Regions from separate parts of the Allobosea sp. P1_A7 genome, predicted to be linked through region 3. Evidence: riboswitches for the same ligand, from Rfam matches in the RefSeq annotation. Region 3 holds a riboswitch; each other region holds the start of a gene.
The links. A riboswitch is a leader RNA that binds a small molecule or an ion and turns the genes downstream of it on or off. The one in region 3 is predicted to bind cobalamin.
Positions count from the first base shown of each region.

Region 1: linked by a shared signal. The riboswitch ahead of AC1D34_RS14995 (CbtB domain-containing protein) and the one ahead of metE (5-methyltetrahydropteroyltriglutamate--homocysteine S-methyltransferase) in region 3 are both predicted to bind cobalamin.
Region 2: linked by a shared signal. The riboswitch ahead of AC1D34_RS15635 (TonB-dependent receptor plug domain-containing protein) and the one ahead of metE (5-methyltetrahydropteroyltriglutamate--homocysteine S-methyltransferase) in region 3 are both predicted to bind cobalamin.

Region 1 is NZ_JBFTZN010000074.1:4,496-9,304, forward strand. It holds gene cbiB (adenosylcobinamide-phosphate synthase CbiB) at 1-788, shown strand, start outside; gene cobO (cob(I)yrinic acid a,c-diamide adenosyltransferase) at 892-1,503, opposite strand; gene cobU (bifunctional adenosylcobinamide kinase/adenosylcobinamide-phosphate guanylyltransferase) at 1,517-2,041, opposite strand; cobalamin riboswitch at 2,182-2,364, shown strand; gene AC1D34_RS14995 (CbtB domain-containing protein) at 2,403-2,582, shown strand; gene AC1D34_RS15000 (CbtA family protein) at 2,595-3,335, shown strand; gene AC1D34_RS15005 (DUF1636 family protein) at 3,385-3,774, shown strand; gene cobW (cobalamin biosynthesis protein CobW) at 3,779-4,809, shown strand, end outside.
Region 2 is NZ_JBFTZN010000078.1:34,202-49,475, forward strand. It holds gene ccoO (cytochrome-c oxidase, cbb3-type subunit II) at 1-166, shown strand, start outside; gene AC1D34_RS15605 (cbb3-type cytochrome c oxidase subunit 3) at 178-333, shown strand; gene ccoP (cytochrome-c oxidase, cbb3-type subunit III) at 337-1,224, shown strand; gene ccoG (cytochrome c oxidase accessory protein CcoG) at 1,226-2,662, shown strand; gene AC1D34_RS15620 (FixH family protein) at 2,697-3,221, shown strand; gene AC1D34_RS15625 (heavy metal translocating P-type ATPase) at 3,227-5,434, shown strand; gene ccoS (cbb3-type cytochrome oxidase assembly protein CcoS) at 5,431-5,607, shown strand; cobalamin riboswitch at 5,625-5,825, shown strand; gene AC1D34_RS15635 (TonB-dependent receptor plug domain-containing protein) at 5,946-7,889, shown strand; gene AC1D34_RS15640 (ABC transporter substrate-binding protein) at 8,010-8,663, shown strand; gene AC1D34_RS15645 (FecCD family ABC transporter permease) at 8,660-9,685, shown strand; gene AC1D34_RS15650 (ABC transporter ATP-binding protein) at 9,685-10,470, shown strand; gene AC1D34_RS15655 (DUF6925 family protein) at 10,472-11,512, shown strand; gene AC1D34_RS15660 (alkaline phosphatase family protein) at 11,724-13,199, opposite strand; gene AC1D34_RS15665 (sugar phosphate isomerase/epimerase family protein) at 13,196-14,119, opposite strand; gene AC1D34_RS15670 (ABC transporter permease) at 14,135-15,016, opposite strand; gene AC1D34_RS15675 (ABC transporter permease) at 15,012-15,274, opposite strand, start outside.
Region 3 is NZ_JBFTZN010000013.1:41,936-50,620, forward strand. It holds gene AC1D34_RS03575 (hypothetical protein) at 1-587, opposite strand, end outside; gene AC1D34_RS03580 (TonB-dependent hemoglobin/transferrin/lactoferrin family receptor) at 705-2,975, opposite strand; cobalamin riboswitch at 3,256-3,480, shown strand; gene metE (5-methyltetrahydropteroyltriglutamate--homocysteine S-methyltransferase) at 3,590-5,938, shown strand; gene AC1D34_RS03590 (hypothetical protein) at 5,979-6,371, shown strand; gene AC1D34_RS03595 (YcnI family copper-binding membrane protein) at 6,723-7,241, shown strand; gene AC1D34_RS03600 (copper resistance CopC/CopD family protein) at 7,287-8,685, shown strand, end outside.

The sequences.
Region 1 (4,809 bases), on a different contig from region 3:
CCCTCGCGCTGCTGCTTGCCGCCACATTTGCCATCTCATGGGGGCTCACCCTGCTCTGCCGCGGCCTCGGCCCGCTTGGCTGGCTGCCCCTCGCGCTCGTCGCCTCCAGCCTCATCGCACAGCGCAGCCTGCACGAGCATGTCGCACGGGTCGCCGAAGGACTGGAGCGGGACGGGCTCAAAGGCGGACGCATGGCCGTTTCGATGATTGTCGGCCGCAACCCCGAAACCCTCGACGAAGCCGGAGTTTCCCGCGCCGCAATCGAAAGCCTTGCCGAGAATTTCTCGGACGGGATCGTCGCTCCGGCTTTCTGGCTCGGCGTCGGCGGCCTGCCGGGCGGCGCGCTCTACAAGGCGATCAATACCGCCGATTCGATGATCGGCCACAAGACACCGCGCCACCTCGCCTTCGGCTGGGCGGCGGCGCGTCTCGACGACCTCGTCAACCTTCCCGCCTCTCGCCTCACCGCGCTGCTGCTGACCGCAGCCGCCGCACTCGACAAAACGTCAGACCCCGCCAATGCGTGGCGAGCTGTCCGACGCGATGCCCGCCATCATCGTTCGCCCAATGCCGGTTGGCCGGAAGCCGCGATGGCAGGTGCGCTAGGCCTCCGTCTGGCGGGCCCGCGCGTCTATGGCGAGGTCAGGGTCGACGACGGCTGGATGGGGGACGGCCGGGCCGAAGCGGAAGCGGCGGATATCCGGCGGGCGCTCGCTCTCTATCGGAGGGCATGTCTGCTGCTGTGGGGGCTCGCCGTTGCGGGGGCCGCTACCGCGCTCGCCCTCTAGTTCATCGGACCGGGCATCGCATCGGGAACGACGATCTCACCTTCTGTGTTTGCTTCGACTTTCCCGAAAGCCGCAACTCACGTTTCGGGTCGATGGCTCAGCCTCAGAACTCGATCCCGGCCTGTGCCTTCACGCCCGCCGCGAAGTGATGCTTGACCAGCGTCATCTCGGTGACGAGGTCTGCGACGGCGATCAACTCGGGCTTGGCATTGCGGCCGGTGACGACGATGTGCAGATCAGGGCGCCGGCTCGCCAATGTCTCGACCACCTCCGCCAGCGGCAGATAGTCGTAGCGCAGCGCGATATTGAGTTCGTCGAGCACGAGCAGGCGTATCTCCGGATCGTCCATCAACGCCTTGGCCTTGGCGAAGGCGCGCCCGGCGGCAGCGATGTCGCGGGCCTTGTCCTGCGTTTCCCAGGTGAAGCCTTCGCCCATCGTGTGCCAGACGATGCGATCACCGAAGGCGTCGAGCGCCTTGCGTTCCCCTGTCGCCCAGGCGCCCTTGATGAACTGCACCACCCCGACGCGCCAGTCATGGCCGAGAGCCCGCAGGATCAATCCGAAGGCGGCGGTCGACTTGCCCTTGCCTGGCCCCGTATTGACGATCAGGAGTCCCTTTTCGATCGTCTTGGCGGCAACCTCGGCATCCTGCACCGCCTTGCGCTTTTCCATCTTGGCCTTGTGGCGGGCGGCCTCGTCAGCATCGATCGTCATCGGAACCTCCTGCTCATTTCACCTGCATCGGCAGACCGGCGACCATGAAGATCACCCGGTCGGCCCGCGCCGCAAGCATCTGGTGCAACCTCCCCGCCTCGTCGCGGAACCGCCGGGCGAGCGCATTCTCGGGCACGATACCGAGCCCAACCTCGTTGGAAACCAGGACCACCGGGCCTCGTGCCGCGACGCAGGCCTCGACCAGTTCCCGGCTTGCAGCCGCCACATCCTGCTCTGCCAGTATCACGTTGGTCAGCCAGAGCGTCAGGCAGTCCACCAGGACAGGTTGCCCCGCGGGAACCGCGCGGATCGCCTGCGCCAGGTCCAGCGGAGCATCGATGGTCATCCACTCCTTCGACCGGCGGGCGCGGTGCTCGGCAATCCGGGCGCGCATCTCATCGTCATAGGCCTGGGCCGTGGCGAGATAGGTCCAGGGCGCTGGCACCATCTCGATCAGGGCCTCGGCATGGCGGCTCTTGCCGGAGCGGGCGCCGCCCAGAACGAGGGTGAGAGGGGAAAGGATCGCTGCCACTGCCAAACTCTCAGCCCAGGGAAGATCAGCCTAAGGAACGGACCTGGCGAGCGAAGCGAAGCAAGCCGGGACAGGCGACAAGAGATCACATCGCTTCACTGCGCTCGCAATCACGATCGCTGCATTGCACAGCACCGTGCAGATGGCTAATGATCATCGCCGACGGTGCCTCTGCAAGGAGGTGAAAAGGGAACGCGGTGCGATACCGCGGCTGCCCCCGCAACTGTAAGCGGCGAGTTTCGCGCCATCGGCCACTGGGATTGTCCCGGGAAGGCGGCGAGAGATCCGGACCCGCGAGCCAGGAGACCTGCCGTCAGCGAGTGATGCAATCCAGCGGGCTGCCGGCGGGGTGGCCAAGGAGACCGAGATGACGACGAATACGGCTTCGATCACCACCCAGGCCAGCGCTTCCGAGCGCGTCAAGGCTGTCGCAGCTGCCCTGGCACTCGGCGCAGCCCTGATCTTCACCGTCGGCTTCGCCCATTCGACCAGCGTTCACAACGCAGCCCACGACACGCGCCACACCCTCGCCTTTCCCTGCCACTGAGGGAAAGGCAACATGGTCAATCGTGTTCTCACGGTCAGTCTTCTGGCCGGGCTTCTTGCTGGGCTCCTGGTAGCAGCACTCCAGCATGTCACCACCACGCCGCTGATCCTCAAGGCGGAAACCTTTGAGACGGCACTGCGCGCAGTCGAGCTTCAGCACGCCAGCTTCACCGGCGATGCCAGGATCGTCCTTGCCCATGGCGGCGCCGACGCAGCCGACCACGCCGAGTGGAAGCCACAGGRCGGCTTGCAGCGTACGGCCTTCACCACCATCGTCACCATTGCGACCGCGATCGGCTTTGCCGCCCTGCTGCTCGGCGGCATGATCGCAGCGGGCGATGCCATCACTGAGCGGACCGCACTGATCTGGGCGGCTTGCGGCTTCCTGGCCTTCGGCCTCGTGCCGGCGACCGGGCTCGCACCGGAATTGCCCGGCAGCGCGTCAGCCGAACTGCTCCACCGCCAGACCTGGTGGATCGCCACCGCGCTCGTCACCGCCGGCGGCCTCTGGGTCTTCCTGCGGGCGGAGGCGAGCTGGCYGCGGGCACTTGCCGTGCTTGCCATGCTCGTCCCGCATCTGATCGGCGCACCACATCCCGCCGCCCCGGAGAGCAAGGTCCCTGCCGAAATCGCAGCGCATTTCGCCGCGCTCTCGCTCGCGCTCCAGGCTGCCCTCTGGCTCGCCACCGGCTTTGCCGTCGGCGTGCTCTGGCCCTGGGCGACGCGCCGTGCCGCAGCCCCGGCCAAGGCCTGACGCTGAGCGCGATCCCCCGGGATCGCGCCGGAAGCAAAGGAACCGGCCTATGCCCGAAGGCGATGTCACCATTTTCGTCTGCGTCGCCTGYCGGCGCGCGCGGGCGGACCTGCCGGAGGGTTACGACCAGCCCGGACTGGGTTTTGCCGAGGCGCTGCGCGAACGCATCGCGCGCGACGGCGGGACGCTTCCGGTCGAACCCGTCGACTGCCTCGCGGTCTGCAATCGCCCCTGCACCGTCGCCTTGGCGGCCGACGGCAAATGGACCTATCTGATCGGCGATCTCGACGCAGACACCCATATCGCCGAAATCGTTGACGCAGCTGCAAGCTTTGCAGCCAGCGCAAACGGTATCGTTCCCTGGAAAGAAAGACCCGCTTCGTTCCGCAAGGGCGTGGTCGCGCGCGTACCGCCTCTCCCGGCGCGCCAACAAGGATGAGATCATGAACGCTCCCCAAGCCCGCTCGCTGGGCAAGATCCCCTGCACGATCATCACCGGCTTCCTCGGGGCCGGAAAGACCACACTGGTGCGGCACCTGCTGGAGAATGCAGGGGGCAAGCGCATCGCCGTGCTGGTCAATGAGTTCGGCGATCTCGGCTTCGACGGTTCCTTCATCGCCGGCTGCGGCATTTCCGGCTGCACCGCGGAGGACATCGTCGAGCTGCCGAATGGCTGCATCTGCTGCACCGTCGCCGACGACTTCGTGCCGGCGCTGGAAAAGCTGCTCGACCGGCCGAACCCGCCGGAACACATCCTGATCGAGACCTCGGGGCTTGCCCTGCCGAAGCCGCTGGTCAACGCGTTCAATTGGCCGGCCATTCGGTCACGTGTCACGGTCGATGGTGTCATCGCCGTGGTCGATGGTCCGGCCGTGGCGGATGGCCAGTTCGCGGATGATCCCGACGCTCTCGCTGCGCAGGCGGCGCAGGATGCCGCGGTCGGGCACGACAACCCGCTCGAAGAAGTGTTCGAGGACCAGATCCTCTGCGCCGACCTGATCCTGCTCAACAAGAGCGACCTCGTCGATGCGGCCGGCCGCGAACGCGTCAAGGCCGAGATCGCCGCGCATCTGCCGAAGGCGATCAAGATCGTCGAGACGGCCCATGGCAAGGTCGAGCCCGCCCTGATTATCGGCCTCAACGCGGCTGCCGAGGCCGATCTAGCTGGACGCCCCTCGCACCATGAGAGCGCAGAGGACCACGACCACGACGATTTCGAAAGCCTCGATTTCGCTCTCGCCGCGGCGACCTCGCCCGAGGAGCTGGCGGCCCGCGTTGCCAGGGCCGCGGAGGCCGAGGGCGTGCTGCGCCTGAAGGGTTTTTCGGCGATTCCCGGTAAGCCGATGCGGCTCGTCGTCCAGGGTGTCGGGCGTCGGGTCAGCCATCATTACGACCGCGCCTGGGCGGCCGGCGAAGCCAAGGATGGTCGCCTCGTGGTGATTGGCCTGAAGGGCTTTGATCGCAAGTCCGTGGA
Region 2 (15,274 bases), on a different contig from region 3:
CCCCAAGGCGGCCGAACTCGAAGCGCGCTACCCCAAGGTCCAGATTCGCGATTTCGACGGCGATCCCAAGCGGGTCACCGAAGCCGATGCGCTGATTGCCTACCTGCAGGTCCTCGGCACGCTCGTCGACTTCAAGCTCTACGACACCAAGGCCAACATCCGTTGAGCGAGGGCACCATGGATTCGACCTACCATTGGCTCGCGGGCTTCGCCCAATCCGCCGGCCTACTCTACTTCGTCGGCACCTTTCTGGCCATTTGCCTCTACGCGCTCTGGCCGAGCAACCGCGCGCGCTTCGACGAGGCCGCCCGCACTCCCCTGCGGGAGGACTGAGCCATGAACAAGCATCACGACCCTGCCTCGGAATTCGATGCCGCCACCGGCCAGTCGACCACCGGTCACGAGTGGGACGGCATCCGCGAGCTCAACACCCCGCTGCCACGCTGGTGGCTCGGCATCTTCTACGCCACGATCATCTGGTCGGTCGGCTACTGGGTCATCTACCCGGCCTGGCCGCTGCTGACCGACGCGACCAGGGGCGTCATCGGCTACGCCTCGCGACAGGAGATCGAGGACGATCTCGCGGTCATGCGCAAGGATCGCGCCGCGCTGGCCAGCGGCCTCGCCGACGCCTCGCTCGAGCAGATCAAGGCCGACCCCGCCCTGTTTCGCGTCGCCATGGCACAGGGCAAGGCCGCCTTCGGCGACAATTGCGCCGCCTGCCACGGCGTCGGCGGCAGCGGCGCCAAGGGCTATCCCAACCTGAATGACGACGAGTGGCTCTGGGGCGGCTCGCTTGCCGCGATTCAGACCACGCTGCAGCACGGCATCCGCGTCGCCGGCAACAACGACACCCGCGTCAGCCAGATGCCGGCCTTCGGGCGCGACGGCATGCTGAAGAGGGACGAGATCAGCGCGGTCGCCAACCATGTGCGCGAACTGGCCGGACTGTCGACTGCCCCCAAGGCTGACCTCGCACTCGGCCGCAAGCTCTTCGCCGATAATTGCGCGGCCTGCCATGGGCCTGCCGGCAAGGGCAATCAAGAGCTCGGCGCGCCGAACCTGACCGACGCCATCTCGCTCTACGGCATGGATCTCGCGTCCCTGACCGAGACCATCACCAACAGCCGCAACGGCGTCATGCCCGCCTGGGGCCAGCGTCTCGACCCGACCACGATCAAGGCGCTGACCGTCTATGTCCACTCGCTCGGCGGAGGCCAATGACATGGCACTCGCGGAAAGCGAAGACGCTCCGCTCTTCGCGCCGTCGAAGAAAGTTTACCCACAGAGCGTGTCGGGCCCGTTCCGGCGCGCCAAGTGGCTCATCCTCGTCCTCTGCCTCGGCATCTACTATCTCCTGCCCTTCCTGCGTTGGGACCGCGGCCCCAACCTGCCGAACCAGGCAGTGCTCGCCGACATCGCCAATAACCGCTTCTATTTCTTCTTCATCGAGATCTGGCCGCAGGAGGTCTACTACTTCACCGGCCTGCTGATCCTGGCCGCCTTCATGCTGTTCCTGATGAATGCCGTCGCTGGCCGGGTCTGGTGCGGCTATCTCTGCCCGCAGACCGTCTGGACCGACCTCTTCCTCGCCGTCGAGCGCGCCTTCGAGGGCGACCGGCGCGAGCGGATGAAGCGCGACGAGGGGCCCTGGACCGCCGACAAACTCGCCCGGAAGACCGGCAAGCACCTGGTCTGGCTCGTGATCGCCTGGTGGACCGGCGGCGCCTGGGTGCTCTATTTCGCGGATGCGCCAACCCTGGTGCGGGAACTCGCGACCTTCACGGCTCCGCTCTCGGCCTATGTCTGGATCGGCATCCTGACCTTCACCACCTATGCGCTCGCCGGGATCATGCGCGAGCAGGTCTGCACCTTCATGTGTCCCTGGCCGCGCATCCAGGCAGCGCTGACCGACGACGACGCCCTCAACGTCACCTATCGCTACGATCGCGGCGATCCGCGCGTCTCGGTCAAGCAGGCCACGCGCCTGCGTGCCGCCAACGAGCCGGCTGGCGATTGCATCGACTGCTACCAGTGCGTCGCGGTCTGCCCGACGGGTATCGACATCCGCGATGGCTCGCAGATGGACTGCATCCAGTGCGGCCTGTGCATCGATGCCTGCGATACGGTCATGCTCAAGATCAACCGCCCGGCCGGGTTGATCGCCTATGACACCGACGACAACGTCAAGCGGCGTATCGCTGGCCAGAAGCCGGTCTATCGCCTGATCCGCGCCCGCACCCTGATCTACACCGCGCTGATCGGGCTCGTCGGCGGAGCCATGATCTACCAGCTCGCAACCCGCAGCACGGCGGGAATCTCCGTGCTGCACGAGCGCACCCCGCTCTTCGTGACGCTCAGCGACGGCTCGATCCGCAACGCCTACACCATCCGCCTGCTGAACAAACGCCCGGATTCCCGTCCCTTCGCGCTCACCGTCTCCGGCCTGCCCGGTATCCGGGTCGAGACCGTCGGAACCCAGGCGACGGCCGATCTTCGCCCGATCATCACGGTCGACCCCGATTCCTCGCGCGAGATCCGCGCGCTGGTGACAGTGCCGGCCGGCATTCCTCTCGACAAATCCCAGACGATCACCTTCACCGCATCCGACCTGTTCGCCGGAGAGGTCGTGACCGCCGGGGATCATTTCATCGCTCCCTAGAGAACGCATCATGACCTGTTGCGGAGGCTTCATCATGCCGATCGATTTTCCAGCCCCACCGGCGCCAACTCGGCGCCGGCCCTTCGAGCTCAGCGGGCGTGCCGTGCTCTTCGGCATGATCGGCTTCTTCATCGTGGTCGCGGGCGTCAATGGCGTGATGATGGTCTCGGCCATCCGGACGATGCCCGGCGCCGATGTGAAGAGCGCCTACGAGACCAGCCAGCGCTTCAACGGCGAGATCGCGCGCATGCAGGCCCAGGCCGCACGCGGCTGGCTGGCCCAGAGCGAGGTCGTGCGTGCCGGCGCCGACGCGGTCGTTTCGCTCTTGCTGAAGGACAAGGCGGGCGCAGCTGTCACAGGGCTCGCAGTCGAGGCGAAGCTCCAGCACCCGGCGACGCGGCAGCAGGACCGCGAGGTGACGCTGACCGAAACTGCCCCGGGCCACTATTCCGCGACGGTGCCGGGGCTGCATGCCGGCGCCTGGACCCTGGTGGTCGAGGCAAAGCGCGATCGGGACCCGGCCTTCTCCTCCCGCAGCCGCATGATGCTGAAGGAGTGAGGCTCATGGCCGCGCAGCAGGATCTCTCCGTCTTCATCCGCCATCGCGAAAGCGGCGTCGCGGGCATGGAACTCGCGGTGGAGAACATCCGCTGCGCCGGCTGCATGCACGCGATCGAGAACGGCCTTGCCCATGAGACCGGTATCCTCAGCGCCCGGGTCAATCTCGCGCTGAAGCGCGTCACGGTGGAATGGACGGAAGGCGTACTGCGCCCAGAGGCCGTGATCGAGCGCCTCTCCCGGCTCGGCTTCAAGGCCTACCCTTTCCTGCCCGCCTCCGGCCGTGAGGACGACACAAGCGAGGAAAGGCGGCTGCTGCGCTATCTCGGCGTCGCCGGCTTCGCCTCGATGAACATCATGCTGCTCTCCGTCTCGGTCTGGTCGGGCAATAGCAGCGACATCAATCCGGTCACGCGCGACTTCTTTCACTGGCTCTCAGCGCTGATTGCCCTGCCAACCGCCGCCTATGCCGGCCGCCCCTTCTTCGAGAGTGCGCTCCGGGCTCTGCGCGCCCGCGCCGTCAACATGGACGTGCCGATCACGCTCGGCATCGTGCTCGCGCTCGGCATGTCGGTGGTGGTGACCTGGAACCACGCCGAGCATGCCTATTTCGACGGCGCGGTGATGCTGATCTTCTTCCTGCTGATCGGGCGCTATCTCGACCAGCTGATGCGCCGCCGCACGCGCGACCTCGCTGGCAATCTTGCCGCGTTGAAGGCCGAAACCGCGACCCGGCTGATGCCGAATGGCGAGGCGATGGTGACGCCGATCGCGGCCATCGTGCCCGGCGACCGCGTCCTGATCCAGCCGGGCGAGCGCGTCAGTGTCGATGGCATCATCGAGACCGGCTCCTCCGAAATCGACCAGAGCCTCGTCACCGGTGAAACCCTGCCGCATGCCGTCATGGCCGGCGCGCAGGTCTATGCCGGCACCGTGAACCTCTCCGGGGCCCTGACCGTCAAGGTCGAAGCCGCAGCCAGCGGCACCCTGCTCGACGAGATCGATGCCCTGATGGCGCGCGCGGTCGAAAGCCGCTCCCGCTATGTCAAGCTTTCCGATCGGGCGGCAAGGGTCTACGCCCCTCTCGTCCACGCCACGGCGCTCGCGACCCTGCTGGGCTGGATGGCCTTCGGCCTGCCCTGGCCCGAAGCACTGATCATCGCCATCACCGTCCTGATCATCACCTGCCCCTGCGCGCTGGGGCTGGCGATTCCGGCCGTGCAGGTCGTTGCTGCGTCTGCCCTGTTCAAGCGCAAGGTCATGCTGAAACAGGGCGATGCGCTGGAGCGCCTGGCCGAAGCCGATGTCGCTGTCTTCGACAAGACCGGCACCCTCACCCTGCCGGACCCCGATCTGGTCAATGGCGCTGAGATCGATACCGCAACCTTGCAGGCGGCGGGCAGGCTGGCAGCCGCGAGCCGCCACCCTCTCGCCCGCGCCATCGCCCGTGCCGCCGGCCATCCTGCTCCTGCGAGCGATGTCAGCGAAAATCACGGCGCAGGCCTGAGCGCGATTGTGGATGGGATCGAGACCCGTCTCGGCAGCGTCGCTTATTGCGAGGCCGGGGCGGAAGCCGCCATCGTCGCCGCGCGCCATCCCTCAGCCTCCCTGATCGCCTGGCGCCATGGCACTGAATGCGCCATCTTCGCGGTCGATCAGAAGATCCGGCCGGAGGCGCGCGACTGTATCGCCGCGCTACGCGGTCTCGGCCTCGAGATCCGCATTCTCTCCGGCGACCGAAGCGAAGCTGTCGCGCCGGTCGCCTCGGCCCTCGGTATCACGGAGGCCGAAGCCGGCCTGCGTCCCGACGAGAAGCTCAAGGCGCTCGACCGGCTCAGCGCCAAGGGGCGCAAGGTGCTGATGATCGGCGACGGGCTCAACGACGCTCCGGCCCTTGCCAAGGCCCATGTTTCGATCTCGCCGATCAGCGCGACCGACCTGGCGCAGGCCTCGGCCGACATTGTCTTCATCGGCGACAGCTTGATGCCGGTCGCCGACAGCCTGCGCATCGCCCGCAGGGCGCGCAACCTCATGCTGGAAAACCTCTGGTTTGCGGTGCTGTACAATGCCGTCGCGGTGCCGATTGCCGTCGCGGGCTTCGCGACGCCGCTCGTCGCAGCCGTCGCGATGTCGGGCTCGTCACTGGTGGTCACGCTCAACGCGCTGCGCGCGGGACGCGGCCTGCCGCGGCAGAATACGGGAGTGGCGTCATGAATATCCTGGTGATCCTGTTCCCCCTGGCACTCGGTCTCGGACTGCTGGGGTTGGCGGCCTTCTTCTGGTGCATGCGCACCGGCCAGTTCAGCGATCTCGAGGGACCGAGCTGGCGCATTTTGAGGGATGACGACCTGCGTTCGCCTGGGGACACCCGCACCAACGATCATTGACGCAGCGGCCGTTCCGGCCTTACCTCGCCAGCGACGGTTCCCTTAGGGGATCAAAAGGGAATGCGGTGCGGATGGTTCGCCATTCAATGCCGTGGCTGCCCCCGCAACTGTAAGCGGCGAGCCTTTCGCCACACGCCACTGGGGCCCTCGGACCTGGGAAGGCGGCGACAAGGCACCGACCCGCGAGCCAGGAGACCTGCCGTCAGCCGTGGTCACACGCGAACACGTTCGGACGGGGTGTTTCGATCGCTTGTTGAACTGCACGCTGGCTAAGGGCAGCGGACGGGGCCTCGCGTTCGCGGTGACGTGCCACAGACGTCAACGCCCGAGGTTCCATCGTGATCCGTCCTCCCAAGGTTGCCCGGCGCAGCCGGCTGCTCATCACCCTGTCGCTCCTTGTCTCCGCCGGCTCCCTCCCCGCCAACCAGGCATCCGCCCAGTCAGCCACCGAATCGATTGCCCTCGACGAAATCGTCGTCAGCGCGACGACGCGACCCACGCCAGCGCGCGAGATCGCCAATTCCGTGACCGTCATCACTGCCGGTGATATCGAGCGCGAGCAGCGCCGGACCCTGCCGCAGGCGCTCGCCGCCGTTCCCGGCCTCAATATCGTGCAGACCGGCGGGCCGGGCGGGCTGACCTCGGTCTTCATCCGCGGCACCAACTCCAACCACGTCAAGGTATTGATCGACGGCATCGAGGCCAACGACCCGTCGACCCCGAACCGCTCCTTCGATTTCGGCTCGATGCTGACCGACGACATCGAGCGCATCGAAGTGCTACGCGGACCGCAAAGCGGCCTCTACGGCGCCAACGCGCTGGGCGGCGTCATCTCGATCACCACCAAGCGTGGCGAGGGTCCGCCGAAGCTCACGGCCCGAGCCGAGGCCGGCTCATACGGCACCTTCAACCAGTCGGTCGGCCTCAGCGGCGGCGATGACCGCTTCAACTACGCCCTCAGCATCGCCCATTTCAAATCGGATTCGACCCCGGTGACGCCTCCCGGGCTCGTGCCGTCGGGGCGCCGCGTCAACCCGAATTCCTACGACAATTGGACCTATTCGGCCCGGTTCGGCGTCGCGCTGTCCGATACGCTGTCGCTGAACTGGGTCGGCCGCTACACTGACGGCTACCTGCTCTTCACCGGCGATTCCGGCTTTCCGAGCACGCCCAGCAGCTTCCGCAGCAGCCAGGACTACAAGCAGGCCTTCACCCGCGGAGAGGTCGTCTGGGATCCGCTTGGTGGGCGCTTCGTCAATCGCTTCGGCCTGTCCTACAGCAATCAGGACCGCACCGGCCGCACGCCGAATGCGATTGGTATCCTCGGCCTGCCGACGGAGAATCTCGGCGAGCGCACCAAGGTCGACTGGCGCGGCGACCTTGAGCTGATGAAGGGGCAGACCCTGGTGATGGGTCTGCAATACGAGCGCGAACGGCTGGAAACCCGCGCGCTCACGGCATCCAACGGCAATACGGGCGCCTTTGCCGAACTCCAGTCGAATTTCGGCGACCGGCTCTTCATGGTCTCGAACATCCGCTACGACGATGACGAGACCTTTGGCGGCCACACGACCTACCGCTTCGCGCCAGCCTATATCGTGCCGGAAATCGAAACCAAGCTGAAGGGGAGCTATGGCACGGGGTTCAAGGCCCCGACCCTGAGCGAGCGTTTCAGCGATTCTCGCCCGGCCTTCAACTTCTTCGGCAATCCCAACCTGAAGCCGGAAGAAAGCCGCGGCTGGGATCTTGGCTTCGAGCAGCCTCTCCTCGATGACAAGGTCCGGTTCGGCGCCACCTATTTCCACAACGACATCGAGAACCTGATCGTCACCAACGTGGCGCGGAACTCCTATGCCAATATCGGCAAGGCCACGACCAAGGGGGTGGAGGCCTTTACCGCGCTCGAAATCTCGCCGCAGTTCAAGGTGCGGGCCGACTACACCTTCACCATCGCCAAGGACGACATCGCCCGGCAGGAACTGCTGCGCCGTCCCCGTCACAAGGCCAGCGTGACGGCGAGCTGGACCCCGGTTGACAAGCTCACCCTTTCGGCGACGCTGATCTATGTGGGTGAGCGCGTCGACGGAAACCGTGACTTCTCGATCTCGCGCATGCGGGCGCCGGGTGCGGCCATCGTCAATCTCGCCGCCGAGTACAAGGCGACGGACAGGCTCAGTGTCTTCGGCCGCATCGATAACCTGCTGGACAAGCGCTACGAGAACCCCGTCGGCTTCCTGGTGCCGGGTCTGAGCGCCTATGGCGGCCTGAAGGTAACGCTGTGAAGCCTTGGGCGGCCCGCGCGATGACTCGCGGCGCCGTTCTGGCGCTTGGCCTCTTGCTCGGTTTCGGCGGCCTGACGGCCGCCGAACACCTGGCTCTCGCAGGACCCGCGCAACGCCAACATGGCCGAGATTGCCAAGACCATCCCGGCCAATCACGGTCTGGTGGAGGAGGTGCTGAGTTACAAGCCCGATCTGATCATCGCTGGCGCCTACACGACGCGCAGCACGGTCGCGCTGCTGAAGAAGGCCGGTGTTCCCGTCCGCGAATTCGGGGTGCCGCGCAATCTCGCTGAAATGCGTGCCCAGATCGCCGAGATGGCGGCCCTGCTCGGCGAGCCAGAACGCGGCGCGGCCCTGATCGCAGCGATCGACCGGCGCCTCGACACGCTCGCCGCCAACCAAAGCGCGGGCCATCCCAGGGCGCTGGTCCTGCGGCCGAACGGGTTCACGGTCGGGCGCGGCTCGCTGGTGGACGAGATCCTGACCCGCGCCGGCCTGACCAATCTCGCCGCCGAACTCGGCATCGACAATTACGGCCAGATCGCGCTGGAGACCGTCGCGCTCGGACAGGCCGACATGCTGATCCTCAACACCACGCCGGGCGGGCCGCCCTCGCTCGCCCATGAGATCCTTCATCATCCGCTCCTGACGAAGCTCGGCGAGCGGGTCAGGCTCGTCGCCCTCCCCTCGAAACTCTGGACCTGCGCCGGACCGGCCGTGCTCGATGCGATCGAGCTGCTTGCCGCCTCCCGTACGCAAGGATCGCGCTCATGACATTGGCGGTTCAGGAAACGGTACGAGCGACGACGCCGAAGCTGGCGCGGCTCATTGTCATGCTGGCCCTATTGATGCTGGCCATGATGCTCGTTTCCATGGCGGTGGGGTATGCCCCACTCGACATCAAGGCGGCCCTCGCCGACGCCCTCGCCGGACGGAAGACCCTGCCGGCGCTCGTCCTTGTCGAGCTGCGCTTGCCGCGCGCGCTGCTGGGCGCGCTCGTCGGTTTCAGTCTCGGGCTTGCCGGCGCCGCCATGCAGGGCCTGCTGCGCAATCCGCTTGCCGAACCCGGAATCCTCGGAATTTCAAGCGCCGCCGCCTTCGGCGCGGTCGTGGTCTTCTACAGCGGCTTGTCGGCGACGATGGCGCTCGCCCTCCCCTTGGGCGGCATGGCCGGCGCCGCACTGGCAACGCTTCTGCTCTACGCCTTCATGGGGCGCGGCGCCGGAACGATGACGTTGATCCTCGCGGGCGTTGCGATCAACAGCTTCGCCGGTGCGATGACCGCGCTTGCGCTCAACCTCGCGCCAAATCCCTACGCCGCGCTGGAAATCGTATTCTGGCTGATGGGTTCGCTCGCGGATCGCAGCCTGCTCCATGTCTGGCTCGTGCTGCCGCCGATGCTCCTCGGCTGGCTGCTGCTGCTTTCGACCGCACCTGCCCTCGACGCTCTCACCCTGGGCGAGGACACGGCCAAGAGTCTCGGCTTCGACCTGACCTGGCTGCGCGCCCGACTAATCGGCGGAGCTGCACTCGCCGTCGGCAGCGCGGTCGCGGTCACCGGCGCGATCGGCTTCGTCGGCCTCGTCGTGCCGCATCTGTTGCGCCCGCTGGTCGGCAACCGACCGGGCCGGCTGCTGCTCGTCAGCGGTTTTGGCGGAGCGATCCTGACGCTCGCAGCCGATACCGCTCTGCGCCTCGCCCCGATCCGGCCCGAGCTGAAGCTCGGTGTGGTCACGGCGCTGATCGGAGCCCCCTTCCTGTTCCACCTGATCCATCGCCTGCGGCGGGAGGTCTGATGAAGATCGAAGCCTCGGGAGTTTCGCTCACGCTCGGCGGGAAGCCGATCCTGCGCGACATCGATATCGCGCTTTCGGCAGGCGAAATGGTCGGGCTGATCGGCCCCAACGGTGCTGGCAAGACGACCTTGCTGCGCGTGCTCTCCGACCTGGTCACGCCCGATTCCGGCCAGGTGCGCTACGACGGGCTGACCGCCAAGTCGCTCGGGCGCAAGGAATTGGCGCGGCGCATCGCCTTCCTTGCGCAGGGCGGCGCGGTACACTGGTCGATGCGCGCGGAGGCCCTCGTTGGGCTTGGGCGGCTGCCGCATCGCCAGCCCTTTGCCGGCGAGAACGAGGCCGATCGCGCCGCAATCACGCGCGCCATCGCAGCGGCCGACGCCACGGCGTTCGCCGACAGGACAGTCGAGACGCTCTCGGGCGGCGAGCGCATGCGCGTGCTGCTGGCGCGTGCGCTCGCCGTCGAGGCGCCGATCCTGCTCGCCGACGAACCTCTCGCGGCGCTCGACCCGCTACACCAGCTCGAGGTCATGGAGCTTCTGCACCGGACGGCTGCCGGCGGCACCGGGGTAGCGGTCATCCTGCATGATCTGACGCTGGCCGCGCGTTTCTGCGATCGCCTGATCCTGCTCGATCGCGGCAGGCTCATTGCCGATGGCTCGCCCGGAATCGTCCTCAACGACGCCAACCTTGCTGCCGTCTTCGGCATTACCGCGGCCCGCGGTTCGGAAGCCGGCGCACCCTACCTGCTGCCTTGGCGGCGCCTTACATCGGAACAGTCGTGACATGACAGCCCCTGACGACATTCGTGCGCTCCTGCGCGCTCATCTCGCCGATCCAGCCTCGCAATGGAATCTCGGCACCTTTGGCGCCATCGCCGAGTTCATGCGCGATTCGAACGAACCCGTTCAGCTGACTGATAAGACTCATCTCCTTGCGGCCACGACTGCGCGCGGCGGCATTGGCTTTCGCAATCTGACCGGCGTGACGCCCTTCGCATCGGAATCCGCGACCGGCCAGGGCTGGAGCCACCGCCTCGCGCTCTGCCTGCCCGAGACCGCCTGCGCGATGAGCCGGCGCACGGTTCTGACCGAGCTCGGCCCCGACGGCGACGCGCTGCGCGAGCAGGATCGCGAGGGCCTTCTCTTCGACATGGGCCTCGATACCCTGCAGGTCGACATCTGCATCCGAACCAGCACCCCGGGGCTGATCGCAGCCTTGCGCGCCGCATGCGGCCGCCCGCTTTTCGAGGCCGGCAACACCACCATGGCCGCCATCGTCGCAGCCGGGCCGCATCGCGTCTTCATCACCCGTTTCGGCCGTTGTGAAGTCTACCAGCCAATCCCCCCGGCAGACGGCAAGAGCCCCGAGGGGCCGCATACCCATGTCCTGCCCAAGCTGATGCGCTCCGGCCGGACGCATGCCGCCACCGAGCTCGTACCGGCAGGCCTCGTGCCCTGTGCTCATCTCGTGCCGGCGCATCCGGTCAAGGATGCGATGGGCCGGCCGACACCGTTCTATGCGACGGCCCAGAAGCAGTTCCAGGACCTGCTGATGCGCTATGGCGATGTCGAACTGGTCCGGTTGAAGGAGAGCGTGCTCGCGGCCATTGCCGCAGGAGCCGCCCCCTCCACCGTTCCCGCCCCACAGGATCGGTTTGCGCGTCACGCCGTGCGGGCGACATTGCGCCAACTCGCGGCGTCCGGCGAGCGCCTGCCCGGGCTCTCCGCCTGGATCTCCGCTCATGATGAGCGGCGTGTGGATGATGCTGGGGCGGATGATCCTGGCGCGGACGACGCCGCCGATGCCTATGGCCATGCGAACTGAGGGGCCGAAGCATCCCTCAGCCGGGCGCCCCCTCGGCCCCAATCTCCTGGTCGCTCCGGTGCGGGAGGAGAGTGAGACGGAGCGCGAACTCTAGCTGCCCGCTCATCCCGGTGGCTGGGATGACCGGCACGACGGCAAGCATGTCGAAGGGGCCGGGCGCCTCGCTTCGATGCGCTTCGGACAGGAGCGGAACGTGCTCCCGCCCCCGAGGTCAGCCTCGCGCGCCGGAGAGGATGATGCGCGATCCCTCGCGGTCGACGCGTTCGAGGCGCTGACGGAACCCGCCGGTGCCGGTCTCGAACGAACGGGTCCGCTGCTCCGTCGCCGGCTGCGCCAGATTCCGGCCCAGCATCGTCTGAGCCGGTGAAAGGCCGAGCAGGCCGAGCACGGTGGGGCCGATATCGATGATGCCGCAGGCGCGGTCATCCTTCGTCCCGGACTCAAAGCCGCCACCGCGGACGGCCAGGACGGTGTTGAGTTCGTGCCGGTTGAGCCCGCCATGCATGCCGCCGCCAACCGGCACATCGAACTTGGTCAGGAGCCCGAGCCCGGGATTGCCATAGCTGTCGGGCTCGTCGCCGGAGCGCAGGACATAGATGAGATCGGGCTGGCGCGCGTGATCGAGATCGACCAGCGAGAGCGCAAAACTTCCCTCGACCTCGCCCTCGACCTCGTTGCGGGCCTTCGCGAAGAGCATGCCCAGGAAGTCCTGCTCCCGGAGCCAGGCGGCAATCGCGTCGCGCCGGGCCGCTCCTCCCTCGAGGATGCGGATTTCCCCCATATTGCCGCCCGTCATCGAGAAGCAGGCGCCGGCCAGCGTGCGCTCGGCGGCACGGCGACCGGCATGGCCTTGCCCACGCAGCAACTCGGAGAGAGCGAGCTCGCCCTTGGTCGAGATCTGGCCGTGATCCGAGGCCGCGACGACGGCATAGCGCTCGGCATCGGGCTGCCCCTCGATCCATTCAAGCAGCCTGCCGAAGGCGGCATCGACATGTCTGAGTACCGCAAGCGTCTCGGGCGAGCCGAGAAAGCGGTAATGGAAGGAGGTGTCGGGCTCATTGAACCAGATCAGCGCGACGTCGGGCTTCATCTCGGCCAGCACATGCTCGCGCAGCACCCGTTCCGCGTAATCGATTTCCTCGAAGCGGGGCAGGCTGCGCGGCGGCAGCGCCCCGAAGCGCGCGACGACTTCGTCCACCGCGTCCGGCGTCTGGCTGTGCTCGCGCCCGAGGATCGAGAAGGTCCAGTGGCCGTTGGCCCTGGCACGCGGATTGATCAGATAGGCAGAGCCGGCCGAACCGGTATGGACCACGGCGAGCCGTTTGCCGGCCTTCGCCAGCACATCGCCGAAGCTCTCGGCCTCGACCAGGCCTCCACCGGTCGCAGCCTCCGCCAGTGCGATATCGTCGGCGCGGCTCATGTCGAGCGCGTGCTCGCGGGTCACCTCAGGGAACAGGAAGGCGTTGCCGACGACGCCGTGCACCTTTGGCGGCGCACCCGTTGCGATCGACGTGGTGGCCACGCGCGTCATCGACGGAAAGACGCTGCGCGCCTCGCGGAACCAGGTGCCCTGCCCTGTGAAACGCGCCAGGTTCGGCATCAGCTCGGGCGTGATGAAGTCCGGGCGCAGGCCATCGAAGACGCCGATGACGACGCGGGCGGCTGCAGCCTTGGCGGGTTTGCTCATGCGCTCTTCCTCAGGCCGCTGGTCAGCGCCTGCATCGCAAGCGCCCGTGTTGCAGCCACGCACTCATCGGCGGCGTACCAGAAACGCGGATTGAGCTCGATGTTGAAGAGGACACCGTCCGGGAAGACACAGGCCTCCATGAGCTCCTGCCAGGGAATGTCGCCCCAGCCGACCGGCAGATGCAGGTCGCCGTGTCCGAAGGCAAGCTTCTCGCTCAGGCTGTAGGTCTCGATCGCATCAGCCCGGCCGAAGGAATCGTGCACATGCAGATGCTTGGCGAGAGGGGCAAGCGCCTTGATCTCGCTGAGATAGTCGCCGCCGAAATAGCCTGTGCGCAGGTAGGAATGGCTGAAATCGAGCGTCGCCCAGACATGGGAGTGGCCGATCTCGACGAGTTCCTCGGCGAGCCGCGACGGCATCGAGGCGTGCATCCTGCCGTGGTGGCCACCGAACATGGTCTCGACGCAAAGCAGGAGCTCGAGCTCGCGCGCCACATCCCCGGCCCTCGACAGCCATTCGCGCTGGCGGTCATAGGCAGCCTCGACCACCTCGCCGGGCTGGGCCGGCATGACCCCGGAATGCATGACGTAATGCACGGCGCCGACCTCGGCCGCGATCTCCAGCGAGGCTTTCAGCACCTCGAAATGGCGCGGCAGGCGGGCCGGATCATCGAAGAAATTGATCGCCAGCGGACCATGCGCGGAATAGGCGAGCTTGCGCCCGGCACAGGCTCGCTTGAGCAGATCGAGATGCGGACGGCGGATGCGCCCCCCGATGATCAGGTCCATGTCGAAGATCGGCAATTCCGTGGACTCGACCCCGAGCGTCTCGACCTTGTCGAGGATCGCCGCGAAATCGGAGAGGTCGCTCTTGGGGCGCGGAGCCGTGATGCCGAAACCGCGGACGCCATTGGGATGCATGTTGTCTCTCCAGGATCAGCGCAGGGTCGGATCGAGCCGGTCGCGCAGCCAGTCGCCGACGAGACTCACCGCCAGCGTCGTCAGCACGATGGTGCAGGCTGGCGCGAGCATGATCCAGGGGGCACGGGTCAGATATTCGCGACCATAGCCGACCATATTGCCGAGGCTGGTCATCGGAGGCTGCACGCCGAGCCCTAGGAAGGAGAGCCCGCTCTCGAGCAGGATGACTTCAGGAAAGGTCAGCGTCATCGAGACGATCAGCGTCGAGGCGATATTCGGCAGGATATGGCGCAGGTAGACGCGTGCCGGGCTTGCCCCGATCTGGCGCACAGCCCCGGCATAGCCCTGCGCCCCTGCCGAGATCGCCAGGCCGCGCGAGATGCGGGCATAGCGCTCCCAGCCGTAGAGCCCCATCAGCCCGATGAAGAGCGGCAGCGCATTGCCGAAAAAGGCAAGCACCGACAACGCAAGGATCAGGAAGGGCATCGCCGCCTGGAAATCGGCCAGCATCAGCACGAACTGCTCGACCCAGCCGCGGAAATGCGCGGCGAGAAAGCCCATCACCGTGCCGAACACCGCCGAGATCACGGTCGCCCCGAAGGCGACCAGCAGCGAGATGCGGATCGAAATGATCAGGCGCGAGAGCACGTCGCGGCCGAGTTCGTCCGTGCCGAGCCAGTGCAGCACATGGCCGGGCGGCGAAAGCCGATTGCGCAGATCGTAGGCCGTGAAACGATAGGGCGTGATCCAGTCCGCCGTCAGCGCCACGATCAGGATGAAGCCGATCCAGATCAGCCCGAACCAGACCAGCAGCGGGATGCGGTTCTTCGGTTGCGGGGCAGTCTTGTCGACGGAGGTAGGGGTGGCGCCGGTGGCTGTGATATCGGCCATCTCAATGCCCTCCCGCCTTGGCGCCGCTGCGCAGGCGTGGATCGAGCACACCGTAGAGCAGATCGACGATCAGATTGGCGCTGACCATGGTGATCGCGACCAGCAGGAGGATGCACTGCACGATGGCAAGATCGCGGTTGGCGACCGACACCACCAGCAGCCGCCCGACGCCCGGCCATGAGAACACGCTCTCGACCACCACTGCGCCGGCGATCAGGCTGCCGACCATGAAGCCGACGATGGTGACGGTCGGGACTGCGGCGT
Region 3 (8,685 bases):
TGGAAGTCGCCCTGCATGATGTTGACGAAGCCCATGGCCGGCTTCGGCTCTGGCAGCGCACCTCCCCAATGCTGGGCCAGGCCCGGTTTCGTGAAATCGATCGAGATCGGCACGCCATTGCGCAGGATCGCGGCGAAGGTCGCGGCACCGAGATCATCCTCGGGCACATCAGGCGATCCGCCGCCGGCAGCGCTCTCGCGCTCGACCGGCTCCAGGGCCTCACCGGCGCCGAATGGGGCAAGCGCCTTGTCGAAGAGCTCCAACCCGTCGAGCCCGATCAGGCTGAACAACACCTCGCCGGCGGCGTCCTGGCACTCGAGCCTGGGCAGCACCCGGTCGCGCATCTTGCTGGTGCGGTCCGCGACCAGCCGGGTCACGACCGCAAGATCGAGCGTGCTGTCGTGGAACTCGCCTGCGAGGCGCGCCCTGGTCCCGTCGATCGAGACGGTGCCGACCACGCCCATGCGCTCATGCGTCGCGCCGCCGGAGCGTGCGCTCAGCATGACGCGGCCCATGGCGGGCAGGCTTGCCAGGATTTCGGCCGAGGGTTGCTTCAGCAGTTCGCGGGGATGTGTGGTGCTTGTCATAAGGGGGCTCCAAGGAAAGGATGCGACGCTCCGGGGTCTCGCTCGGAGCGTCGCGTGACCAACCGCGCTTGTCACAGCCGCGGCCCGTCAATCGGGTGGCGCTAGGTCCGCTGCGTCTCAGAACTCAACCGAGGCTGCGAGCTTGAAGGTACGGCCAGCCGCGGTCTGCAGTTCGAGCGGGTTGGTCGCGGCGACTGCGGCCGAAGCCGGAACCTTGTCGAAATTATAGACGTTCGAGAAATAGCGGCGGTCGAAGATGTTCTGCACGCCGCCGCGGACCGTGATGTACGAGGTCGGCTTCCAGTTCAGGAAGGCATCGAACACGGTGTAGCCCGCCGGCTTGAAGATGGTCGGCGCGCTGGCGCGGGTGACGCCCGCCCCGAAGGTTCCGATGACCTCGGCCTCCAGCCCATATTCGGGCATCAGGTATTTCAGCCCGGCGACAGCGGTAAACGGGGTGATCGAGTTATACGGCGTGGTCAATGCGCCAGAATCGGCTTTTTGCGTGCCGTACTGGTAGCTCAGCGCGACATTGGCGAGCCAGCGCTCGTGGAATTTCCACTCGGCCGATGCCTCTATACCGGAAATCTTGACGCTCGAGAGGTTGCGATAGGTCAGATCGGTCGAACCGAGGATCGGCGCGAAGTTCTGAATGAAGTCCTTGTAATCGGCATGGAAGACGCCGACCGAGAACCAGCCATTGTCGAAGCGGCCGCGGATGCCGGCCTCGTAGGACGTGACGCTCTCGGGCTTGAGATCCGGGTTCGGGATCAGGTTCTGGGTGCCCATCGGCAGCGACGTATAGAGCTGCTGCGCGGTCGGCATCTTGAAGCCCTGGGCGTAGCGGGCATAGAGCGAATAGGTCTCGTCAAGCTTGAAGATCGTGCCGACCTGCGGGATCAGCTTATGCGAGTCGATCTCGCGCGGAGCCTTGCCCGGCACGATGACGTAGCCTGGCCCAATGCTCGGGTCGATCTTGTAATTGGCGTAACGGACGCCCGGCGTGATCGTCCAGCGACCGTTCAGCAATTCGATTTCGTCCTGCAGATAGAAATCGTAGCGCGTCGTCGTCGCGTTGGCGAAGTTGAAGCCGCCTGCAATCGTCGTGGTGGTGACGCCGGTCGACATGTTCCGGACGTCGTCGCGACGCTCATAATCGGTCTTGGTGACGTCGCCCTGGAACCCGTAGGTCAGCCGGTGGAAGCTCGAGCCGAGCGCGAAGCTCGACTTTGCCTGGATATCGAGCTGGGAGAATTGTTCGGAATAGTCGAGGAAGCCGCGGGTGAAACGCTGCTGGTTGTTGGTCTGCGTCTGATAGCGATTATTGGTGACTTCACGCTTCTGTGGCGAGAACGATGCCTGCCAGCGGATCGAGTCGAGGAAGCTCGTGCCGACATCCCATTGATGCTCGAAGGCGATGCGCTGGCGTGATTTCACTTCATCTCGGATATAGGGTCCGTTGCGGAGGCCGGACGCCAGGACATTATAGTCCCAGAGCTGATTGATCTTTGAGCTATTATCGAAATACTCGCCGGTCAGCTTGAACGTATGGTCTGTCGTCGGCGAGAAGACGATCTTGCCGAAGGCGTTCCAAACCGTGCTGTCGAGCGGGTTCAGTGTGTCGCAGCCGAGATAGCGCAGGCTCGGCACGGGGCAGCCCCAGCGGCCGCCATCGGCGCGGGCCCGGCTGAGTTTGGCCTCCTCCGCCGTCTTCTGGCTCAGGCCGACAATGGCCTCCAGGGCAGGGGTGAGCCTGAAGGCTGCGATGCCGGTCTTGGTGAAGGAGCGGTCGAAACTGTCATACCCGGCATCGAGACGCACGGCGTAGGGCTTGTCCTTGCCTTTCAGCAGGTCCTGGGGATCGAGCGTCCGATAGGCGACGATGCCGCCCAGAGCATCGGCGCCCCAGAGCACCGAGCCTGGCCCACGCACGATCTCGACGCTCTTCAGGAAGGGCATCTCGACGAAGTTGCGATTGCCGTCGGTGATGCGCTCGATCACCCGCGATCCATCGACCTGCATCTGGACGCGGTTGCCGCCGACCCCGCGGATCGTGAAGCCATCGAGGTTGCCGAACGGGTCGGTGCCGCTGGTGAGGCGGTTGACGCTGACGCCCGGCTGGTAGCGGACGAGGTCCTGCATGTCGCGCGTCATGCGCTCGTCGAGTTCCTGCCGTGAGATAACGTTCACGACGCCGGGAACATCGAGAACCTGCTTTTCACCGCGTGTCGCCGTGACCGTAATCTGGTCGAGCGTGAACGCCGGTGACGCACTGCCGCCATCTGCGATCGCTTGAGAGTAACAAATCGTGCTTTGAAGGATTGTAAAAAGGAAAGCGGCTGAAAAATATAGTTTTGATTTGTTCTTCATTGGAAGACCCCAGTCCATTTGCGGGTGGATGTAGTCCGCTGGTACTAGGATTCGCAATTGTAAATTTGACACAGTGTTTTCTGATGTACTTTTGTGGCGTGAAGTACATGTGCAATCTATAATAGATATAGATTCTAATTATTCTACTTTAGCAATTGCGCGGGAACTGCTTGCCCCGCATCGCCTGCGCGCGACCACGGAACATCCCGCCGTCGGGGGCAGCGTCAGTCGGCGCAGATAGCGACATGGAGACATAAAGATGTCTTTATATTCCCATTGACTGCGGCGAGCATTTGGACCTAGGTTGGGGTGTCGTGGTTCTCCGGGTCTGTTTGCCCGGAGCTAAGAGGGAAGCCGGTGCGTCGAGGTCGCTATTGACCTGGGCAAGGCCGGCGCTGCCCCCGCAACTGTAAGCGGTGAGCCGCTGTCCAAGATGTGTCACTGAGGCCGGCAAGGTCTCGGGAAGGCCGGACAGCAGCGATGACCCGTGAGCCAGGAGACCTGCCTCGACGAACTGAACGTCCTCGGGCGGGGTGTCCCGGTGGAGCGCTTTGCGATTGCGCAGGCTCTTCGCCGGCGGAATCCTGGACGCGTCCGCTTTGGCCTTTGCTCCCAACTTCTGGGGTAAGCCTATGTCATCTTCACTTCCTGTCGCGACCCTTGGGACGCCGCGCATTGGTCCCCGCCGCGAACTCAAACTCGCTCTCGAAAGCTATTGGTCGGGCAAGTCGACCGAAAGGGACCTGCTCGACACCGCCGCCGCATTGCGCGCCGCCAACTGGGCCCGCCAGAAGGCACGCGGTGTCACCGTCATCCCGTCGAACGACTTTTCGTTCTACGATCAGGTGCTGGACACCAGCGTGATGGTCGGCGCGATTCCCGAGATCTATGGCTGGAAGGGCGGTCCGCTCGGGCTGGCGACCTATTTCGCCATGGCGCGAGGTGCGCAAAGCGAGACCAAGCCGCACACCTCCTGCGGCCATGCCCACCACGACCACGAGCATTCCCACGGCGCCCCGGCGCAGGAAATGACCAAGTGGTTCGACACCAACTACCACTACATGGTGCCGGAATTCGCGACCGGACAGCGCTTCGCACTGTCCTCGCTCAAGGCGGTCGACGAGTATCGTGAGGCCAAGTCACTCGGCTACGACACCCGCCCCGTTCTGCTTGGGCCGGTCACCTATCTGAAGCTCGGCAAGAGCAGGGACGCCAGCCTCGATCCGCTCTCGCTGCTCGGCGAGTTGCTGCCGGTCTATATCGATGTGCTGCGCCGCCTTTCCGCCAATGGTGCCGAATGGGTCCAGATCGACGAGCCTTGTCTGGTGCTCGATCTCGACAAGGCCGCCCGCGACGCCCTGCGCCGGACCTATGCCACCATCGCCCATGCCCTGCCGCAGCTGAAGATCATGCTGACGACCTATTTCGGTGGTCTCGGCGACAATCTCGACACGGCGGTCACGCTGCCTGTCGCAGGCCTTCATCTCGACCTCGTGCGCGCTCCCGCGCAGCTCGAGGAGGTGCTGACCAAGGCGCCGCGCGGGCTCGTGCTGTCGCTCGGCATGATCGATGGCCGCAACATCTGGCGGGCCAACCTGCCGGCGCTGCTCGACCGGCTCGAGCCGGTTGTCGCCAGGCGCGGCACCGACCATGTCCAGATCGCGCCCTCCTGCTCGCTGCTGCACACGCCGATCGATCTCGATCTCGAAACCGATCTCGATTCCGACCTGAAGAGCTGGCTCGCCTTCTCCGTGCAGAAGATGGGCGAACTCTCGGTGCTGGGCAAAGCCCTGGCGGGTGGCCGCGACAGCGTCGGGGATGCCCTGGACGCTTCGGCGGCCGCAGCGGCGGCCCGAAAGGCCTCGCCGAAAGTCCACGATGCCGCAGTGGCTGCGCGTGTCGCGGCGGTGACGCCCAGCATGACTGACCGCAAGAGCCCCTTCGCAGCCCGTGCGAAATTGCAGCGCGAGCGCTTCAACCTGCCGGCTTTCCCAACGACGACGATCGGCTCCTTCCCGCAGACCGCCGAGGTCCGCAAGGCCCGGTCGGCTCATGCCAAGGGCCTGATCAGCGATGCCGACTATGAGCAATTCCTGCGTGAGGAGACGGAGCGCACGGTGCGCTGGCAGGAGGAGATTGGCCTCGACGTGCTCGTCCATGGCGAGTTCGAGCGCAACGACATGGTGCAGTATTTTGGCGAGCAGCTCGCCGGCTTCGCCTTCACCAAACATGGCTGGGTCCAGAGCTACGGCTCGCGCTGTGTGCGGCCGCCGATCCTGTTCGGCGACGTCTCGCGGCCGCAGCCGATGACGGTCGGCTGGTGGACCTATTCGCAGTCGCTGACCACGAGGCCGATGAAGGGCATGCTGACCGGGCCCGTGACGATCCTGAACTGGTCTTTCGTCCGCGACGACATCCCGCGCAGTGCCTCCTGCCGCCAGATCGCGCTGGCGATCCGCGACGAGGTCATCGATGTGGAGAAGGCAGGTGCCGCGATGATCCAGATCGACGAGGCGGCGCTGCGCGAGGGGCTGCCGCTGCGCAAGAGCGAGTGGAAGGGCTATCTGGACTGGGCGGTGGGCAGCTTCAGGCTCTGTGCCTCGGGCGTCACCGACGCAACCCAGGTGCACACCCATATGTGCTACTCGGAGTTCAACGACATCATCGACGCGATCGCCGCGATGGACGCCGATGTGATCTCGATCGAGACCTCGCGGTCGAAGATGGAATTGCTCGACGCCTTCAAGACCTATCGCTACCCCAACGAGATCGGTCCCGGCGTCTATGACATCCACTCGCCGCGGGTGCCCGAGGTGGGCGAGATGACGAGCCTGATGAAGCTCGCTCGCCTCCAGCTCGCAGACGAACAGCTCTGGATCAACCCCGATTGCGGCCTGAAGACCCGCAAATGGGAGGAGGTCAGGCCTGCTCTCGTCAATATGGTTGAAGCCGCGCGGCACGTCCGGGCAGCCGCTCGCTGAGCGCCTGAGGCTCGTTATCCAAACGTCAGGAGGGCAGCCCTTGTCCGCGTGGCGCCAGAGAGCAGAATCGAGCCGTTGGGTCGCGGTCGCCGTGGCCTATCTGCTCGTGCTCCAGATGGTCCTGACAGGGCTCGCGTCGGGTGCCAATGCTGCGAGCATCGCTCTCGATCGCACTCTGGCCATAACGTTTTGCTCGCCGGGGGCTTCTTCGCCGGGTGACACGACCGACCGCGGCACGGCGCAGCATGATCTGATGAGCGGCTGCGCGCTCGGTTGCTCTCATCCCGCCCACGCGGATGTGCCGTCAGCAATCGACTATCTGCCAGTTGTCTACCGGACCGTCGACCTGAACGCCTTCATCCGGCATCTCGACGCGCGTCACGGCTTTGTCGCCGGCCGATCGCCCGCCAATCCCCGCGCACCGCCGGTCTGAGACCTGAGCAAGCCGCCATGCGTTCGCGCATGTAGGGCCGCTCTGTTGCGCGACCTCGGCTTCAAGGCCGATTTGCCCGCCATCCCCAGCAGATGCGCACCAGATTCTGATCCGAGCATTCGGCGCGATGTCTGCCCGGCACGCAAACGAAGCGCGGGGGCTCGCGCCTGCGATGCCTCGGCTCACCATGCCAACGGTTCCTTTGCCGATCGCAATCTGACCGGGGCCGCATGTCGGGATCGCCATCACCGGCCGGCACTCACCGTCCGATGACCACACTCAACGGCATCGAGCGTCATGGGCTCTCACGAGCCCGTCGCAGAACCGCCCTCACAGACCAAGGATTACGCCATGAAGACCCATCTCCTTGCAGCGATGTTCGTCACTCTGGGAACAACCGGTGCGCTCGCTCATATTACCCTCGAAACGCAGCAGGCTCCGGTCGGCTCGACCTACAAGGCCGTGTTGCGCGTGCCCCATGGTTGCAAGGGCGCGGCAACAACGAAGGTCCGCGTCCGGATTCCCGAGGGCGTGATCGCGGTCAAGCCGATGCCCAAGCCCGGCTGGACACTGGAAACGGTGAAGGGCCCCTATGGCAAGGCTTTCGACTACTACGGCACACCGACTTCGGAAGGCGTGAAGGAAGTGGTCTGGAGCGGCGGCAGGCTGCTTGACGAGCACTATGACGAGTTCGTGCTGCGCGGTTATCTGACCTCCGACCTCAAGGCCGACACCGTCCTCTACGTACCGGTCGTCCAGGAGTGCGAGGGCGGCACAGTCGAACGCTGGATCGAGATCCCGACTGAGGGCAAGAGCGCGGACGACTACAAGTATCCGGCTCCCGGTCTGAAGCTCACCCCGAAAAAGTAAACCGCGCAAGTGGCCGGGCTTCGCGCCCGGCTGCTGGGAGTTGCCATGCGCTGGCCCCTTCGCCTCGCCTTCGTCCTGACCTGCGCCTTGGCTGTCGCCACGGCAATAACCGGACGCGCCTTCGCTCATGCCGCGCTGATCGCCGCCTCGCCGGCGGACGGCGCGGTCGTGACCAACGCCCCTGCGGTGTTGACACTGAGCTTCAGTGAACCGGTGTCGCCGCTCATCCTTAAGCTGATCGGACCAGACAGCGCGTCCCGCACACTCGATCGGTTCGTGCTGAAGGACAGGACGCTGATGATCGAAGCGCCCGCCGAACTGTCAGCCGGAACGCATGTTCTGAGCTGGCGCGTCATTTCCGAGGATGGGCACCCGGTTGGTGGGGCGGTGGTCTTCTCAGTCGGTGCGCCCAGCGGCCAGTCGCCAACTCCTGAGACACGGACTGATCCTGCTGTGCGGGCTACCCTATGGCTGGGAAAGGTAGGGCTCTATCTGGGCTTGCTCATGGGGCTCGGCGGGGCAGCCTTTGCGACCTGGGTTGGTCCCTTGCCTCGCGATGCCCGGCGACCGCTCGGATTGTTCATCCTGCTCGGATCTGCCGCCTTGCCGCTGGCACTCGCCGCGCAAGGGCTCGATATCCTGGATCGCTCGCTCGGCAGCCTGGGCGAAGCGGACGTCTGGAGCGCCGCGGCCGCCAGCAGCTTTGGCCGCACCGCGCTGGCTGCAGCCGTCGCATTTCTGCTCGGAATGGCCTCCCTGGCGGTACGCGGCCGCATGGGGCCGGTCTTCGCTGGAGCAGCCCTCCTGACTGTAGGGGTGGCGCTCGCCGCGAGTGGCCATGCCAGCGCGGCCAGCCCGCAGTGGTTGATGCGGAGTGCAGTCTTTGTTCACGCCGTCAGCGTCTCCGCCTGGGCAGGAGCCTTGGTGCCTCTGTTCTTCGCTCTGCGGGAGCCCGACGCAATTGCCGTGCTGCGCCAGTTCTCGCGTTGGATACCTGTCGTTGTTGGCTTGACCCTGCTCAGCGGTGGCATCCTGGCGGTGGTTCAGCTCGAACAGCCAGGCACACTGATCTCGACCGGCTATGGCTGGGTTCTGCTGATCAAGCTCGCCTGGGTTGCAATCCTGCTGGGCCTGGCCGCCATCAACCGCTACCGCCTCACGCCCCATGTCCTGTCTCGAACGGGCATCGCCGCCAAGACGATGCGGCGCATGATCGCGGCCGAAACCTTGCTGGTGTTCCTTGTCCTTGGCACCGTTGCGACCTGGCGCTTCACGCCGCCGCCGCGGGCACTTCTCGATGCGGGAGCGCCGCCTGCATCGATCCACATTCACACGGCCAAGGCGATGGCGGACATCCGCATCTCGCCTGGACGTGCGGGGCCGGCCTCCATTTCGATTTCACTGCTCGACGGAGAGTTTGGACCGCTCACGGTCAAGGAGGTTC